DNA from 3 places in the Ancylobacter sp. genome. Region 3 is predicted to be linked to each of the others. Evidence: riboswitches for the same ligand, from Rfam matches in the RefSeq annotation. Region 3 holds a riboswitch; each other region holds the start of a gene.

Region 1 (5,769 bases), 2.0 Mb from region 3:
CGGCGCCGAGGGTTTGACGACCGCAGGAAGAGCGGCACGAGCTTGCCGCCGTGACGATCGATGACGTTGCGCCGCATATGGGGGGAGCTTCGCGATGGCGGCCGTGCTGCACGAGGCGGCGGCGCTGCCCTTAGGTTATGCGCACGGCCGGGCGCCGTTCGTTTCAGCCTGTCTTTGAAGTCGAAGGAGCGTTGTGCCCGGCTCGGCTGACGGCCGAACTGGCAGAGGCACTGACGTGGCCGGTGTTTCGCAAGCATCGAGGAGCGATGCAGGCGCCTTGACCACCCATCGCAGCGGACAGCGCGTCCGCCGGCCCTTATCGATCCGGCGGCGCGGGCAGCCATTGCCAAAGCATCGGCCTGCTCGTTCGTCTCGTGCGCGGGCGGTCATGGGCGCGGATGATGAGTCGCGCGGCACAATGCGTGTGTGGATGCGGAACGATTCGGGCGTCGTGCTCGCCGAGGACGGGCAGGGCGGCAGCCCCGGGGGGCCGGCGCGTGCCGGCGTCAGGCTTTCGCGGTGCGGCGCGCCGGCTTGGCAGCGGGTTTCACGGCGGCCTTCGCAATGGCGCGTTCAGCTGCCTCCTGCGCCAGTCGCGCCTGTTTCAGCCGCGCGATCTTGGCTTCCCGCAGCGTCGATTCCTGCTCGATCATCGACATGGCAATGCGCGATACGGAATCGGCCTTGCTCTCGGACTGGGAGAGCTTCGGCTTGAAAAGTGTCTCCTGCGCACGTTTGGGCATGCTGCGGCTCCCTTCGTAAACGCAAAAAAGGCCGGGTTGCCCCGGCCTTCCACTGCTGCCTCAACGGTCTCTGCCAGTACATCCGTGGTCAGAGACAGGAAGCAATTTCTTCACGCGGCCTTGAGGCTGCCGGCCGAGCTCTTGCCGCTACGACGGTCGGTCTCGAGCTCGTAGGACACCTTCTGGCCTTCGTTCAGGCCCATCATGCCGGCGCGCTCGACAGCAGAGATGTGCACGAACACATCCGGGCCGCCGTTGTCCGGCTGAATGAAACCAAAGCCCTTCTGGCCGTTAAACCACTTCACAGTACCCGTAGCCATGACTAAATCCTTTCAGTCGACATAGAGATTTGAGTGCACGCACGTGTGCGAGCATCAGGTTGACATCGATTTGAGAGGAAGTTCGCTACGGCGCAAGGTTGCGCAAAACAAAGTTCAACGTCCAAGATCGATGTCTCATCGTACAGAAGGTTGGTTACTTTTACAACCCCTGCAAGATCGTTTTTACTCGGCGGCCTGGGAGGCCGGGCGCGGCTGGCCGCGGGGCACCATGGGCTTCTTTTTCGGCGCGGCGATGAGGCCTTCGCGTATGGCCTGCTTGCGGGCGGCCTTCTTCGCGCGGCGAACCGCTTCGGCGTCTTCCCGCGTGCGGCGCTCGGAGGGCTTCTCGTAGGCCCGGCGCGCCTTCATTTCCCGGAAGATGCCTTCGCGCTGCATCTTCTTCTTCAAAACCCTCAAGGCTTGCTCGACATTGTTGTCGCGAACGAGAACCTGCAATTCGTGTCCGATCACATGCAGCACAGCTGCTGGTTTGGCGGCTTGTCGGAACCGACGGTGCTGCCTCTCACAAGGCGCAGAAGCCGAAGATTGAGAGCACGCCCCGAAGGGCGCAACTCGGTCGGCCACTACATAGCCTGATCACCCCACCGACAACAAGCGGCGAGCGCGGCTTCCAGGTCGGCGAAGGAGTGGCGGCTCGACAGATTTATGACCCCGGCGTCGATCTCGGCAGCAAATATCGGCCAGTAACGGTCGACGGCGCTGCTCAATTCCTCGCCGTCGCACAGGCCGCTCGCCCGAAGCCCCATCTCGCAGATAGTCCTGGCGCGATCCTCGATGACGTCCATGCCGCAACCTTAGCAGATGGTCGTGCGCGGGCAATCCGCCACGAAAAGATACCACTTTTACAAAAGGATGGATCGTTCGGCGCGGCTCGGCGTTCCCTGTCATTAGCCAGCGGACAGCAACGCTGCAACGGGGTTTCAGAGCATGCCAATCGCGGTGCTGGTGGTGGAGGACGAAGCGCTGGTTCGCTTCGACATAGCCGATTATCTCAGCGAGGCCGGCTTCGAGGTGCACGAGGCGGCGGGGGCCGACCAGGCACTGGCGATTTTGGAGGCCAACCCGAATATCCGTCTGCTCTTTACCGATATCGACATGCCCGGCAGCATGGATGGCCTGAAGCTCTCCGCGGCGGTGCGAAACAGATGGCCGCCGGTGCAGATCATCGTCACATCCGGGAATCGGTCCGTCGGCGACACCGACCTGCCGACCGGCAGCATGTTCTTCGCCAAGCCGTACATTCCCGCCGACATCGTCAGGTCGATGAATACCTTGATCGCGCGCGCGCGGGGCTGACGATCTCGGCCGCCGTGCAAGACCCCCAAGCGCGTGAAGCGGGAAAGCTCGGTTCCGCGTCCTATCTAGATATTGACGCGCGGATTGGGTGGCGGCCTATATGTAGGCGTCACGGTCCTTCGAGTCGCATGGCTTGAAGGCTAAGAGGGAAGCCGGTGCGACACCGGCGCTGCCCCCGCAACTGTAAGCGGCGAGTTCATGTCCAGTCCTGACGCCGGGAGGCGAAGGGGGCCACTGGGGCGCAAGCCCTGGGAAGGCGGGCATGGGCGCAGAACCGCGAGCCAGGAGACCTGCCGTGACCTCGATCGATTCGTCCATGGGCGGGGTGCCCGATGGAACGCTGTGGCTGCGCGGGTCCGTGCCAGGGACCGGGCGAGCTATGCCGTCCGCGTAAACCCCTCCCGATTTGCAACGGGGTTTGCTGCCGATGTCTGTCCCTCTCGAAGCCGAACGCGCCGGCCAGTTTGCGCCGCTCCCGCCATCCGCGCCGCAGCCGGTAGCGACGCCCGGCTACCAGCTCATCCGCCGCAACGGCGCGGTGACGCCGTTCGATGCGTCGAAGATCACTGTCGCGCTGACCAAGGCGTTCCTGGCGGTCGAGGGATCGACTGCGGCGGCGTCACGGCGCGTGCATGACAGCGTTGCCGGCCTGACGGCGCAGATCGTTGCCGGGCTCACCCGCCGCGCGGATACCGGGCGCACCTTTCATATCGAGGACGTCCAGGACCAGGTGGAACTCGCGCTGATGCGCAGCGAGCACCACAAGGTCGCCCGCGCCTATGTGCTCTACCGCGAGGAGCGGGCCCGGGAACGCGCGGCCGCGCGGGTGACCTCAAAGGCGACGTCCGCGCTCCACATGGTGACGTCGGGGGGCGAGAGACTGACTTTCGACGAGGCCCGCCTCGCGACCCTGATCGAGGAGGCGGCCGCCGGCCTCGCCGACGTCTCGGCGGAAGCGGTCCTCGCCGAGACCCACCGCAATCTCTATGACGGCATCAGCGTGGACGAACTGGCGCTCGCGCCTATTCTCGCCGCCCGCACGCTGATCGAGACCGAGCCGAACTATGCGCGCGTGTCGGCCCGGCTGCTGCTCGACAAGCTGCGGCGCGAGGCGCTGAGCTTTCTCGACGGCCGGCCCGATCAGGCCACGCAGGCTGAAATGGCCGCGCGCTACCGCGATTACTTCCGCGCCTATCTCGCGCGCGGCATCGCGGAGGAACTGATCGACCCGGAGCTCGGGCGCTTCGACCTCGACACGATGACCAGCGCGCTGCTGCCCGAGCGCGATCTGCAATTCGACTATCTCGGTCTGCAGACGCTGTATGACCGCTATTTCCTGCATTCGCGGGGCATACGTTTCGAGCTGCCGCAGGCGTTCTTCATGCGTGTCGCCATGGGGCTCGCCCTGCGCGAAGTGGATCGCGAGGCGCGGGCCATCGACTTCTACCGGCTGCTGTCGTCGTTCGATTTCATGGCCTCGACGCCGAGCCTGTTCAACACCGGCACGCTGCGCCCGCAGCTCTCCTCCTGCTTCCTCACAACGGTGGCGGACGATCTCGACGGCATCTTCAAGTCGATCAAGGACAACGCCCTGCTGGCGAAATATTCCGGCGGGCTGGGCAATGACTGGACGCAGGTGCGTGGCCTGGGCGCCCACATCAAGGGCACCAATGGCGAAAGCCAGGGCGTCGTGCCATTCCTGAAGGTGGCGAACGACACCGCCATCGCGGTGAACCAGGGCGGAAAGCGCAAGGGTGCGGTCTGCGCGTATCTGGAAACCTGGCACATCGACATCGAGGAATTCCTCGACTTGCGCAAGAACACCGGCGACGACCGCCGCCGCACCCACGACATGAACACCGCCAACTGGGTGCCGGACCTGTTCATGGAGCGGGTGGAGGCGGATGGGCCCTGGACGCTGTTCTCGCCCGATGAGACGCCGGAACTGCACGACCTTACCGGATCAGCCTTCAAGACTGCCTATGAGGCCTTCGAGGCGAAGGCGGCGCGCGGCGAGATGAAGGTCGCGCGGCACGTGCGCGCGCTCGATCTGTGGCGGCGCATGCTGACCCTGCTGTTCGAGACCGGCCATCCCTGGATCACCTTCAAGGACCCCTGCAATATCCGCTCGCCGCAGGGCCATGTCGGCGTGGTGCACTCCTCGAACCTGTGCACCGAGATCACGCTGAACACGAGCGCCGACGAGGTGGCGGTGTGCAATCTTGGCTCGGTGAACCTGCTGGCCCACGTGACGGCCGAAGGGCTCGACCATGAGCGGCTGGCGCGCACGGTGAAGACCGCGATGCGCATGCTCGACAACGTCATCGACATCAATTTCTACACCATCCCCGAGGCGCGGCGCTCCAATCTGCGCCATCGGCCGGTGGGGCTCGGCATCATGGGCTTCCAGGACGCGCTGCAGGCGCTGCGGATTCCCTATGCCTCGGACGCCGCCGTCCGCTTCGCCGATGAGAGCATGGAGGCGGTGAGCTTTCTCGCCATCGAGGCCTCCTGCGACCTCGCCAGCGAGCGCGGGCGCTACCCCTCCTTCGAGGGCTCGCTGTGGTCCAAGGGCGTCCTGCCGATCGACAGTCTCGCCCTACTGAGCGAGGCACGCGGCGGGGCGACGTTCGACCGCTCCGCGACGCTGGACTGGGACGGGCTGCGCGAGCGGGTGAAGAGCACGGGGATGCGCAACTCCAACACCATGGCGATTGCCCCGACCGCGACGATCTCCAACATTTGCGGCGTGTCGCAGTCGATCGAGCCGGCCTACCAGAACCTCTTCGTCAAATCGAACATGTCCGGCGATTTCACCGTGGCGAACGCCGCCTTGGTGCTTGACCTGAAGGCGCGGGGCCTGTGGGACGCGGTGATGGTGTCTGACCTCAAATATCACGACGGCAGCGTCGGCCCGATCGACCGTGTCCCGGAGGACCTCAAGGCGCTCTACGCTACCGCCTTCGAAATCGAGCCCTCCTGGCTCATCGAGGCAGCGGCGCACCGGCAGAAATGGATCGACCAGGCGCAGTCGCTGAACCTCTATGTCGCCAACCCGTCCGGCCGAAAGCTCGACGAGACGTACCGGCTGGCGTGGAAGCGGGGCTTGAAGACGACGTATTACCTGCGCTCGCGCGCGGCGACGCATGTCGAAAAATCGACGTTGAAAGGTACCGATGGCAGGCTCAACGCCGTCGGGGCAGTAATGACGGCCGCGCCCATCCGCGTGCCGGCGAACGCGTTCGGCCCGGCCTGCGCGATCGACGATCCCGATTGCGAAGCCTGCCAATAGGCCTTTTCCTTTAACCACACCGTCATGCCCGGCCTTGGGCCGGGCATCCACGCCTTCGACGCAACGAAAGCCTGGGATGGCCGGGCCGAGCCCGGCC
Region 2 (5,769 bases), 1.3 Mb from region 3:
CGGGCATCAGCACGGTGATGCGGCGTTCGCTGCGCGGGGTCGCGGCAAGGCGCACCAGGCTAGCGACGCGCGCGGCCACCTGCGCCACCCGGTCGGGCTCCGGAAGGTTCACCAGCGCCGCGAAGCCCGGTACGGCGGGGGTCTCCTGCGGCCCCTTGAAGGAGATCGCCCCGGCCAGCACCCGCCCGTCGAGCTCCGGCAGCACCACATGCATGGCAAGGTCGGCGCTGGTCAGCCCACGCGCGCCCTCCGCCCACGCCGCACGCTTCGTCGTGGCGACGATGGCCTGCAGCACCGGCACGCCCGGCGCATCGAGTACGGTTTCTTCGCCGGGATCGGCGGCGGCGAACGCCGTGAGGGTGACGATCAGAGCCGGCGCCATCTCCGCCAGCGCTGCCTTCAGGAAGGCGATGGAAGACGGCTCCTTGAGGCTGGCAACGAAGATCGGGCGTGGCGCGAGGCCCCGCGCGATGAGCGCCGCGCACAGCGCCTCCACCGGCGCAGTGTCGCCGGCCAGCGCCATGGAGCGGTAGAAGATGACCGGAATGGCGGGGCCATCCACCGGCCCCAACCCCGCCCCGTCGTGAAACCCTGCCAGCGGCAGGGGCTGCGGCGGCACGGCGTACAGCACCTGTCCGGCATGGCCGGCAAGCACCCGCAGCAGCGCGCGCATATTCGCGGGCCCGCCGGCGCGGAAATAGCCAAGCAGCGCGGCCAGTTCGTCCTCCGGCAGGGTGGAGGCCTCGGCAAGGCGCGGGTCGTCGCGGTCCTCGCCCGGCAGCACCGCCAGCGCGAAGCCGCGCGCCCGCGCTTCGGCGCTCAGCCGGTCGACGCCATAGCGCCACCAGTCGAGCCCGCCGAGCAGGCGCACCACCACGATGCGCGCATGCGCCGCCACCTTGTCGATCCACAAATCGACCGACATTGGGTGCCGCAGGTCGCGCAGATTGGCGAGGCGCAGGCTCGGCAGCCCCGGCCGCGCCTCCTGTGCCATCGCGTCCTGAGCCCGCGCCAGCGCGCCGAGGTCGCTGTCGGCAAAGGACACCACCACCACCTCGCCCGGCGTCTGGCCAAGGTCGACCGGCTCGACGAGGTCGTCGAGGCTGGAGGAGGTGGTGGTGAGGATGTGCATGGGGTTGAGGCTCTCCCGTCAGAACGCCGTCATCCCCGGGCTTGGCCCGGGGATGCCCGCCTTCAGGGAAGCAAGACGTGGATGGCCGGGACACGCCCGGTCATGACGCCTGTTCCGGTGCAGGAGCCGCTTCACGCCGCCACGCTCTCTCCGGCGAGGATCGCCTCCACCTTCGCCCGGTCGAGCCCCTTGAGGCCGATGGCGACGAGCCGGCCGGTGCGCGCTCCCTCCCCCCACGGCCGGTCGAAATGGTGCGCCACACGCGGGCCGACCGCCTGCACCAGCAGCCGCATCGGCTTGCCGGCGACCGGAACGAATCCCTTGATCCGCAGCACATCCGCCTCTTCCGCCGCGCGGGTGATGCGGGCGGCGAAGTCTGCGGGGTCGGCGATCTCCGGCACCGTGACGACGAAGCTGTCGAAATCGTCATGGTCGTGGTCGAGTTCGTCGTCGTGATGCGTCTTGCGGTTCTCGATGTCGTTCTCGGTGCCGATGCCAAGTCCCATCAGCAGCGCCGGGTCGATCCGCCCCTCGGTGACGGCCACCACGCGCACGCCCTTCGGCAGTTCGGCGTCCAGCGCCGCGCGCGCCCTCGCCTGCCCGGCATCGTCGATAAGGTCCGCCTTGGTGAGGAGGACGAGGTCGGCGCAGGCGATCTGGTCGTCGAACACTTCCTCGATCGGGTCGTCATGGTCGAGGCTGTCATCGGCCGCGCGCTGTGCCGCCAGTGCGTCGTGGTCATGCGCCACGCGGCCCGAGGCCAGCGCCTCGCCATCCACCACCGCAACCACGCCGTCCACCGTCACCCGGCTCTTGATCGCCGGCCAGTGGAAGGCCTGCACCAGCGGCTTGGGCAAAGCGAGGCCGGAGGTCTCGATCAGGATGTGGTCGACCTTCGGCTCAAGCGCGAGAATGGCGTCGAGCGCCGGCACGAAATCATCCGCCACGGTGCAGCAGATGCAGCCATTGGCGAGTTCGACGATGTTCTCCTCCGGGCAGGCCTCCACGCCGCAGCCCTTGAGGATCTCGCCGTCTATGCCGACATCGCCGAACTCGTTGACGATGACCGCCAGCCGTCGGCCCTTGGCATTCTCCAGCACATGGCGGATCAGCGTGGTCTTTCCCGAGCCGAGAAAGCCGGTGACGATCGTGCAGGGCACGCGCGAAAGCGGCACGCGCTCGAGTGGGGCGGGGCGGGAATCGGCGGCGGACATGCGGCATCTCCACGAAAGACCAGGAATCGCGGGATGCATCGGTCGCGGAAAGGGTTTCCGCGCGCGGCCGCGCGCTTGAGCGAGGCTCCGCCTGTCTGCCGGGCACCCCGCCGGCACGCACGACCGAACCGTCGGCAGGTCTCCTGGCTCGCGGGTCGCTGCCTCGTCGCCGCCTTCCCGGAGCAGGCTCCAGTGGCTTTCGGCTGAGGCTCGCCGCTTACAGTTGCGGGGGCAGCCGCGGAATTGGGGCCCCGGAGTGCCCCGCACCGCATTCCCTCTTCGTCCCTCCCTTGGCGGGAGGAAACCGTCGGTCGCGGCCACTAAAGGAGCGCGCCGGAGGAATGTCAAATCTCTGGCTCGCCAGCGTTGCTACCGCGCGATTGGCGGCTATAGTCGGGCGTCGTCGGTTCCCGTGAGACGCACGGGACGCAAGACGGGAACGTGGTGGGGCGGAAACCTTCTCGGAGGTGGACGCCGAGTCCGCGGCTGCCCCCGCAACTGTGAGCGGCGAGCCCCTCCCATCGGCCACTGGCGGCAACGCCGGGAAGGCGGGAAAGGGCCGCGACCCGCGAGCCAGGAGACCGGCCGGCGACGCAACCGCAAGGGCCCTCGGGTGGAGGGCCATGGAGACTGCTATGCAAAACCATCACGGCGTCACCGCCGCATCGGGCGATTCGCTCGCCTCCCGTGCCGTCCAGATCACATTCGCCGCCCTGCTCGGCGTGTTCGTGCTCGGCGGCGTGGGCTTCTCCCATATCACCGCCATGCACAATGCGACGCATGACGTGCGTCACGCCAACGCCTTCCCCTGCCATTGATCCGGCCGGAGAACGCATCATGTCGCTTTTCAGGACGATTCTGTTCGTCGCCGCGCTCGCCGGCATCGGCACCGGTCTGGCGGTTTCCGCCCTCCATCTCTTCACCACCGTCCCGCTGATCCTGCAGGCCGAAACCTTCGAGGGCGGGGCCGAGGATGCGCCCGCCCTCGCGGCGGCGGCGGCGCATGAGCACGCGCCCGGCACGGCCGCCCATGACGAGGACGAATGGAGCCCGGCGGACGGGCTGGAGCGCAACGGCCTGACCGTCATCTTCACCGTACTCACCGGCTTCGGCTTCGCGCTGCTGCTGGTGGCGGCAAGCGAGGTGACGGGCGGGCTCAGCGGCTGGCACCAGGGCCTGCTCTGGGGACTTGCCGGCTTCGCCGTCTTCTCGCTGGCCCCCGGCCTCGGCCTGCCGCCGGAACTGCCGGCCATGCCGGCCGCCGATCTTGCCGCCCGCCAGCTCTGGTGGATCGGCACGGCCGCCGCGACAGCCGGCGGGCTCGCCTTGCTGGTCTTCGGCCGCTCGCCGCTGCTGGCGGTGCTGGGCGTGGCGCTCATCGTCGCCCCGCATGTCATCGGCGCGCCGCAGCCCGACAGCCATGAGAGCCCGATCCCGGAGGCGCTCCACCACAGCTTCGTGGTGGCCAGCATCACCGTCAGCTTCGTGTTCTGGGTGCTGCTGGGCGGGCTTGCCGGCTGGCTGCGCCCGCGCCTGGCCGGCAGCGCGGCGTGAGCCTCACCCTCGTCCTCGGCGGCGCCCGCTCGGGCAAGAGCGCGCATGCCGAGGACATCCTGACACGGTTGGCCCCGCCCTGGAGCTACATCGCCACGGCCGATGCCTGGGACGACGAAATGGCCGAGCGCATCGCCCTGCACCGGGCGCGGCGCCACGAGGGATGGCACACCCAAGACGCCCCGAACGACCTCGCCGGCGCGCTGAAGGCGCTGCCGGCGAGGCGCCCGGTGCTGGTCGATTGCCTCACGCTCTGGCTTTCCAACCGCCTGCTGGCCGAGGCCGACCTGTCAGGCGAGTGCGTCGATATCGTCGAGGCGCTGGCCGGCCATGACGGGCCGGTGGTCGCGGTTTCCAACGAGGTCGGGCTCGGCATCGTGCCGGACAACGCGCTGGCCCGCCGCTTCCGCGACGCGCACGGCCGGCTCAACCAGCAGGTTGCCGCGCGTGCCGACACGGTCCTGTTCATGGTCGCCGGCCTGCCGATGAAGGTTAAAGGATGAGCGAGATTTCTCCCGAAGACGCCGCCCGCCACCGCGCCAAGATGGAAAAGCGCAAGGCGGTGCAGGACGCCGAAGTCGCGGAAAAGACCGTCGAAAAGGGCCTCCTCATCGTCCACACCGGCGCCGGCAAGGGCAAGTCCACCGCCGCCTTCGGCCTCGCGCTCCGGGTGCTCGGCCATGGCGGCAAGGTGGGCGTGGTGCAGTTCATCAAGGGCGCCTGGCACTCGGCCGAGCGCGACGCGCTCGAAACCTTTGGCGCGCGCGTCGAATGGCATGCCATGGGCGAGGGCTTCACCTGGGAGACGCAGGACCTCGCCCGCGACATGGCCAGCGCCGGCCGGGCCTGGGAGAAGGCGCGCACCATGATGGACGACCCCGCCATCGGCCTGCTTATCCTGGACGAGCTGAACATCGCGCTGCGCTACGACTATCTGCCGCTGGCTGAGGTGGTAGCGGCGCTGAATGCCCGCCGGCCGGACCTCCACATCGTCGTCACCGGCCGCAACGCCAAGCCGGAACTGATCGAGGCTGCCGACCTCGTCACCGAGATGGGCCTCGTGAAGCACCACTTCAAAGCCGGGGTAAAGGCGCAGAAGGGCATCGAGTTCTGATGCCCACGCCGCAAGAAGCTGCAAGAAATTGCGGCGGGCGATCTGGCAATTCCGTTGCGACATTCTTATGTGAAGAACGACGCCGAGTGTTGCGGCGTGATTTTTTCATGGAGAAACGCTTCGATGCGTTCCACCCCTATCGCCTATCTGTTCTGGTGCTTTGGCCTGATCGGCGTGTGCGGCATCCAGCGCTTCTATACCGGCCGCTACTGGACGGGCGCGCTCTGGCTGCTGACTGTCGGCCTGCTCGGCATCGGGCAGATCATCGATCTGTTCCTCATCCCCGGCATGGTGCGCGAAGCCAATCTGGAGCGCCGCGTCGACTATCTGGAAGGCCGCCACGGCTGACATTAGCTGAGGCGGCGCGCCCCCGCGCTGCCTCTTCGTCGGGCACTTTCTCACCGTCATCCCCGGGCTTGACCCGGGGATTCACGAGTTGCCAGCCGTCGTCGCTCAGGTCAAAGACGTGGATGGCCAGATCAAGCCCGGCCATGACGGCCGCGATGGGCTGGCGGGGAGAGGGCTGATGAAAGCCCCCCTCGCCCTCATGTTTCAGGGCACCGGCTCGGATGTCGGCAAGTCGCTGATTGTCGCCGGCCTCGCCCGCGCCTTCACTTTGCGCGGGCTCCGCGTGCGCCCTTTCAAGCCCCAAAACATGTCGAACAACGCCGCCGTCACGGCAGATGGCGGCGAGATCGGCCGTGCGCAGGCGCTGCAGGCCCGCGCCGCCCGTGTCGCCCCTTCCGTCCACATGA
Region 3 (5,769 bases):
GATCTGCAACCCGTCGCGCGTCACCACTTCCTGGATGAACGCGCGCGGGGGAAAGCCGGCCTTCATGCGGGCTCTCCCGCCGGCGCGTCGGCCGCCTGCGCCACCGCGCCGGCCGCCACCAGCGCCGCGATCTCCGCCGCGCCATAGCCGAGCGTGGCGAGGACGGTAGCGGTGTGCTCGCCGAGCGCCGGCCCGAGCCAGTTGACCGCGCCGGGCGTCGCCGAGAGCTTGGGCACGATGCCGGGCATCTTCACCTTCAGCCCGTCCGGCAAAATGGAGGGCAGGATCATGTCGCGGGCGAGATATTGCGGGTCGTCGACGATGTCGGCCACCGAATAGATGCGCCCGTTCGGCACCTCGGCGCGGTCGAGCGCGGCGGTCACCTCGTCGAGCGAATGCCGGCTGGTCCAGTCGGTGATAGCGCCGTCGATCTCCTCGACATGGGTCACCCGCCCATTATTCGAGGCGAGGCGCGGGTCGCTGGCAAGGTCGTCGCGCCCGATCGCCCCCATCAGCCGACGGAAGATGCCATCGCCATTGCCGGCGACGATCACATAGGTGCCCTCGGCCGTGGGGTAGGAGTTGGAGGGGGCGATGCCCGGCAGCGCGCCGCCCGAGCGGGTGCGCACGAAATCGAACGCGTCGAATTCCGGCACCAGGCTCTCCATCATGTTGAAGACGCTCTCGAACAGCGAGACGTCCACCACCTGGCCGGTGCCACGCCCGGACTTGATGTGCAGCAGCGCCATCAGCGCCCCCATGACCGCGTGCAGGGCGGCGAGCGAATCGCCGATGCTGATGCCGGTGCGCGCCGGCGGGCGGTCCGGCTCGCCTGTCGTGAAGCGCATGCCGCCCATCGCCTCGCCCACCGCGCCGAAGCCGGGGCGCTCGCGATAGGGCCCGTCCTGGCCGAAGCCGGAAATGCGCACCATGACGAGGTTGGGGTTGATCGCCTTCAGCGTCTCCCAGCCGAGACCCCAGCGCTCCAGCGTGCCGGGGCGGAAATTCTCGATCAGCACATCCGCCTCGCGCACCAGGCGGCGCACCACCTCCTGGCCCTCGGGCAGGCGCATATTGATGGCGACGGATTTCTTGTTGCGCGACTGCAAATACCACCAGAGTGAGGTCCCCTCATGCAGCTTGCGCCATTTGCGCAGCGGGTCGCCTTCGCCCGGCGCCTCCACCTTGATGACCTCGGCGCCGAATTCGGCCATCAGCCGCGCGGCGAAGGGCGCGGCAATGAGATTGCCGAGCTCGATCACGCGGATGCCGCTCAGCGGCCCCTCCGCGGAACCCTGCCGGGACGCTTCCATCACGGGCGCTCCTCACACGTCTTCTTGTCGGTTGCCGGCCGCACGCGGCCGGTGCTCCTTCCTCTTTAAGCAAAGTGCCGCGCCGAAACCAGCCGCCGCGCAGGCGGGCTGGTGGGCACGGCGCGAGGTTCGCCGCCATGCCTGGTGACAGAGGCTGGGGAGCACGGATGCCCCCAGCCTCTGTCAGGTCACGCCGCGTCGTAGAGGCGGCGCTCGAACAGCGGCGTGCCGCGCAGGCCGCTCAGCGCCTTGGCGGCCGCCAGCACGGCAAGGTCGACCAGAGGTTCGACAATGATGACAAGCATGTAGGCGGCGCCGAAGGAGAAGATCGACGAGGCGTTCTCCACGGTGAAGCCGTGGCCGTAGAAGGCCCAGAACGCCACCCAGACAACGATGCCGGCCTGGTAGGTGGTGGAAAGCGCCAGCGCCTGCCGGTACTTAAGCTCCACATAGGGCGTGTTCGGTGCGATCAGTCGGGTGGACAGTGACGCCAGTGCGAACAGTGGCACCAGCAGGGTGGTGACGTTCATGCCGTATTGCGGCAGGTCGAAGGGCGCGAAGAACACGCCCTGGAGGGCGAGGCCGGCGGCAAGGCCGATGGCGGCCGGCGCCACGCCGAAGATGAGGAACAGCGTCGAGCCGAGGATGAGATGCACCTCCGACACACCGACCGGATGGTGCGGCAGCATCTCGAAGAAGCAGAAGACCAGCGCCGTCGTGGCGAGGCTGCGGACAATGAGCGAGACGACGCCGCGCTCGGCCACCGCCTCCGCTGCGAGCTTCAGCGTGTAGGCGCCCGCTCCGGCCGCCGTCACATAGCTGAGCCAGATCTTTCCTTCGGCCACGAGGCCGGGTTCGATATGCATGGTGTTCTCCTGTGCCGTCTCACCCGACGGCGCGTGTGGGATTCATCACCATGGCCGGTCTCCTGACTCGCGGGTCACGGCATGCCTTCCGCCTTCCCGGTCCTCGCCCCGCAGGGGTCGTTCCAGTGGCACGATGGAAGGCCGCTCGCCGCTTACAGTCGCGGGGGCGGTCGGGGCTTCGGGCGAGGACCTCGCGGGTCGTCGCGCCCTACCCCGTTCCCGTTTCATCCGGAAAGGCTTCCCCATCCGGACACCATGATGAATCGATGGGTGCATCGACGCGGCGCATAAAACAGCGCGCCACCGCGAATCGCAAGCGCGCCCGATCGGCCGGGGGCCGCAGCTTGGAAAGGGGCTTTCGGCAGCTTGACGTGGCAGCAGCGCCGGCAGCTCGACCGGCAGCCACCCTTGCAGCTCGGTCCGCCGGCTGCGGCGTGACGGCTGCGGCGTGCCGGCTCAGCCCTTCAGCCGGTAGAGCCCGACATCGATGGCGCCGGCGCGGAAGCCGCCTTCGCAATAGGCGAGATAATACTCCCACAGCCGCCGGAAATCGGCATCGAAGCCGAGTTGCGCGACATCGGGCCAGGCGTTGAGGAAGCGGGCGCGCCATTCGGCCAGAGTCTGCGCGTAGCCGAGGCCGAAGCACTGGGTTTCGACAAGATCGAGACCCGCGTCCTGTGCGTGCCGGGCGAGGTGCGTCTTGGTCGGCAGCATGCCGCCGGGGAAGATGTGGCGCTGGATGAAATCGGTATGGCGCCGGTATCCCTCGAAGCGGTCTTCGGCGATGGTGATGACCTGAAGCACCGCCGTGCCGCCTTCCTTCAGGCAGGCGCGCAATTTGGCGAAATAGGTCGGCCAATAGGCCTCGCCCACCGCTTCCAGCATCTCGATGGAGACGACGCGGTCGTAACGCTCCGCCACGTCGCGATAATCCTGAAGCCGCAACGTGGCGCGGCCGGCCAACGACGGATCGGCGGCCAGCATGGCCTGCCCATAGGCAAGCTGCTCGCGCGACAGGGTAATGCCGGTGACCTCCGTGCCCGCCCGCGCCAGCGTGGCGGCAAGCCCGCCCCAGCCGCAGCCGATCTCCAGCACGCTCTGGCCGGGGGCAACCTCCAGCATGTCGACGATGCGCGCGAGACGGGCCTGCTGCGCCTCCTCCAGCGTCTGGCCGGGTGCGATGGCGATTGCGGAAGAATAGCTCATGCCGGCATCGAGCCAGGCGCGATAGAAGTCATTGCCGAGGTCGTAGTGGAACGAGATGTTGCGGCGGCTGCCGGTCTTCGAGTTGCCGCGCAGCGCGTGACGCAACCGATTCCACAGCCGCACCGGCGGCAGCGCATCGATCCGCCCGGCCAGCACCGGCAGATTATGCGCGGCGAGTTCGATGAGGGCGGGAAGGTCGGGGCTCGACCAGTCGCCGGCAATATAGGCCTGCGAGAAAGCGATATCGCCCCCGGTCACCAGCCGGCGCAGGGCCCGCCAGCGGTGCAGCACCAGGGTCGCCTCCGGCCCGGGCAGCCGGCCGCGCCCGACCAGGCGCCGCCCCTCCGGCGTCACGACAATGAGGCTGCCCATGGAAAGCTGACGCAGCAGCCGCGCCAGCGCCGCCTCGCGCAGACCCCGGCGGGCGGCCGGCGCTTCAAAAGTGCCAGGCACGTCGGTGAGACGGTCGGCAAGGCTGTCGGCGTCGCGCGGCATGCGGCTTTGTCCTCAGGATCGATGCGAGGGCGAAATGGTGACGGGCGCATCAGGCGCCTTCGGGCGCGGACGCAGGGCAATGCCCTTGATCCAGATCTTCACCGCCTCCCAATGAATGCCCGCGATCACCTTCAATGTTAGCAACGGGTAGCGCACCAACGCCAGCGCCAGCTGACGGTCGGTCAGCGGTCGGCGCGTGGCGGTGTGCACCGCGCTCAGCACCGGGCCTTCGGGGTCGCTGGCGAGGATCGCGATGCGCAGTTCCTCGCCGGGCGGGGTGACGCGGAAGGAATAGGTCAGGTCCATATCCATGAAGGGCGACACATAGAACCGCTTCTCGGATGTGTGCCGCAGCGGCGCGCCCGCGTCGGCACCCACCGGGATGAGGTAGGAATGGCGCTGGCTGAAGGTGTTGTTCACCTCATACAGCAGCGCGATCAGCACCCCATCCCGCCGATGGCAGAAATACACGCTCAACGGATTGAACGCGTAGCCGAACAGGCGCGGCATGGTCAGCAACCGGATGGCGCCGCCATCGGGCTTCAACCCGGCGGAATGGAGCAGGCGCTCCACCTGTGCCTTGAGCGGCCCGCCTGCCGGGTCGGCATAGTCGCGCTCGAAAAAGCTGAACGCGTTGAAGCGGTTGCGCGAGAACAGCCGCAGCCGGCCGTCCACCGCGTCGAGGTCGTCAAGGTCGAGCAGGAGCGAGAACAGCCGATAGGACAGCCGGTGCCGCCGCGGCTTCAGCCGCACATGCATCACCGAGCCGGCATAGAGCGCGGAAGCTCCGTTCATGACGCCAGCTCGTATGTCATGGGCGTGTGGCCCTCCGGCAGCGCGATGCGGCCGGATTCGTCCGCCACCTTCCACGGCCGGCGCATGCCCCCGAGGGCTTCGGCGACGGCGAGGCCTGCCTGCAATCCATCCTCGTGGAAGCCGGCGCCGAAATAGGCGCCGCAGAACCACACTCCACCCTCTCCCTGGAGCGACCAGAGGCGCTTCTGCGCCGCCATCGCCCCGCCGTCGAACAACGGGTGCTCATAAACGGCGCGGTAGAACACCGAGGCCTCAGCGGGAGGTTCGATAGGATTGAGCGTCACGAAAAGCGGGTGCGTCTCGGGAATCGCCTGCAGCCGGTTCATCCAATAGGTGACGCATAGTTTTTCGCCCGCGCGTCGGTCGGCAAGGTAGTTCCACGCCGCCCAGGCGGCGCGGCGCCTGGGCATTAGTCGCGCATCCGAGTGCAGCACCGCCTCGTTGCGGCTGTAGCCGAAGGCGCCGAGCACGTCCTGCTCGGCCACGCTGGGCGCTTCCAGCAAGGCGAGCGCCTGGTCGGCATGGGTAGCGAGGATGACGTGGTCGAAAGACTGCTCATTGCCGTCCGCGTCGAGCAGCGTCACCCCGGACGCATGCCGGCGCACCGCGCCTATCGCGCCGCCCGCGACGACCCGGCCCCGGAAGTCTTCACGCAGCGCGGACACATAGCGGTGGCTGCCGCCGACGACGGTGCGCCACACCGGGCGATCGGTGAGTTGGAGGAGCCCATGATTGTCGCAGAACCGCACGAAGGCCGCGACCGGGTAGCGCCCGACCTCGGCGGCGGGGGTCGACCAGATCGCCGCCGCCATCGGGTAGAGATGGTCGTAACGGAAGGCCGTCCCATAACCATGCGCGTCGAGATAGCTGTCGAGGCTCTCCAGTCCCAACCCCGCAAGGTCGCGCGGCGCGTTGCGGTAGAAACGCAGAAGGTCGCGCATCATGGAGGCGAAGCGGGGCGAGACGAGGTTGCGCGGCTGCGCGAACAGCCCGCGCAGCCCCGAGCCTGAATATTCCAGCCGCCCGCCGTCCAGCGACACCGCGAAGGACATTTCGGACGCCCGTGTCGCCAC

Evidence for each region. A riboswitch is a leader RNA that binds a small molecule or an ion and turns the genes downstream of it on or off. The one in region 3 is predicted to bind cobalamin.
Region 1: linked by a shared signal. The riboswitch ahead of ACQY76_RS19035 (ribonucleoside-diphosphate reductase subunit alpha) and the one ahead of ACQY76_RS06050 (energy-coupling factor ABC transporter permease) in region 3 are both predicted to bind cobalamin.
Region 2: linked by a shared signal. The riboswitch ahead of ACQY76_RS22275 (CbtB domain-containing protein) and the one ahead of ACQY76_RS06050 (energy-coupling factor ABC transporter permease) in region 3 are both predicted to bind cobalamin.

What each region holds. Positions count from the first base shown of each region.
Region 1 is NZ_OZ257132.1:4,083,123-4,088,891, reverse strand. It holds gene ACQY76_RS19060 (hypothetical protein) at 507-743, opposite strand; gene ACQY76_RS19055 (cold-shock protein) at 854-1,063, opposite strand; gene rpsU (30S ribosomal protein S21) at 1,247-1,519, opposite strand; gene ACQY76_RS19045 (hypothetical protein) at 1,648-1,869, opposite strand; gene ACQY76_RS19040 (response regulator) at 2,012-2,380, shown strand; cobalamin riboswitch at 2,476-2,692, shown strand; gene ACQY76_RS19035 (ribonucleoside-diphosphate reductase subunit alpha) at 2,808-5,672, shown strand.
Region 2 is NZ_OZ257132.1:4,778,858-4,784,626, forward strand. It holds gene cobN (cobaltochelatase subunit CobN) at 1-1,132, opposite strand, end outside; gene cobW (cobalamin biosynthesis protein CobW) at 1,264-2,346, opposite strand; cobalamin riboswitch at 2,463-2,670, opposite strand; cobalamin riboswitch at 2,734-2,950, shown strand; gene ACQY76_RS22275 (CbtB domain-containing protein) at 2,982-3,164, shown strand; gene ACQY76_RS22280 (CbtA family protein) at 3,184-3,900, shown strand; gene cobU (bifunctional adenosylcobinamide kinase/adenosylcobinamide-phosphate guanylyltransferase) at 3,897-4,403, shown strand; gene cobO (cob(I)yrinic acid a,c-diamide adenosyltransferase) at 4,400-5,014, shown strand; gene ACQY76_RS22295 (NINE protein) at 5,138-5,362, shown strand; gene ACQY76_RS22300 (cobyric acid synthase) at 5,562-5,769, shown strand, end outside.
Region 3 is NZ_OZ257132.1:1,296,241-1,302,009, forward strand. It holds gene ACQY76_RS06040 (hydroxymethylglutaryl-CoA lyase) at 1-66, opposite strand, end outside; gene ACQY76_RS06045 (CaiB/BaiF CoA transferase family protein) at 63-1,313, opposite strand; gene ACQY76_RS06050 (energy-coupling factor ABC transporter permease) at 1,502-2,179, opposite strand; cobalamin riboswitch at 2,215-2,452, opposite strand; gene ACQY76_RS06055 (class I SAM-dependent methyltransferase) at 2,636-3,880, opposite strand; gene ACQY76_RS06060 (DUF1365 domain-containing protein) at 3,893-4,675, opposite strand; gene ACQY76_RS06065 (NAD(P)/FAD-dependent oxidoreductase) at 4,672-5,769, opposite strand, start outside.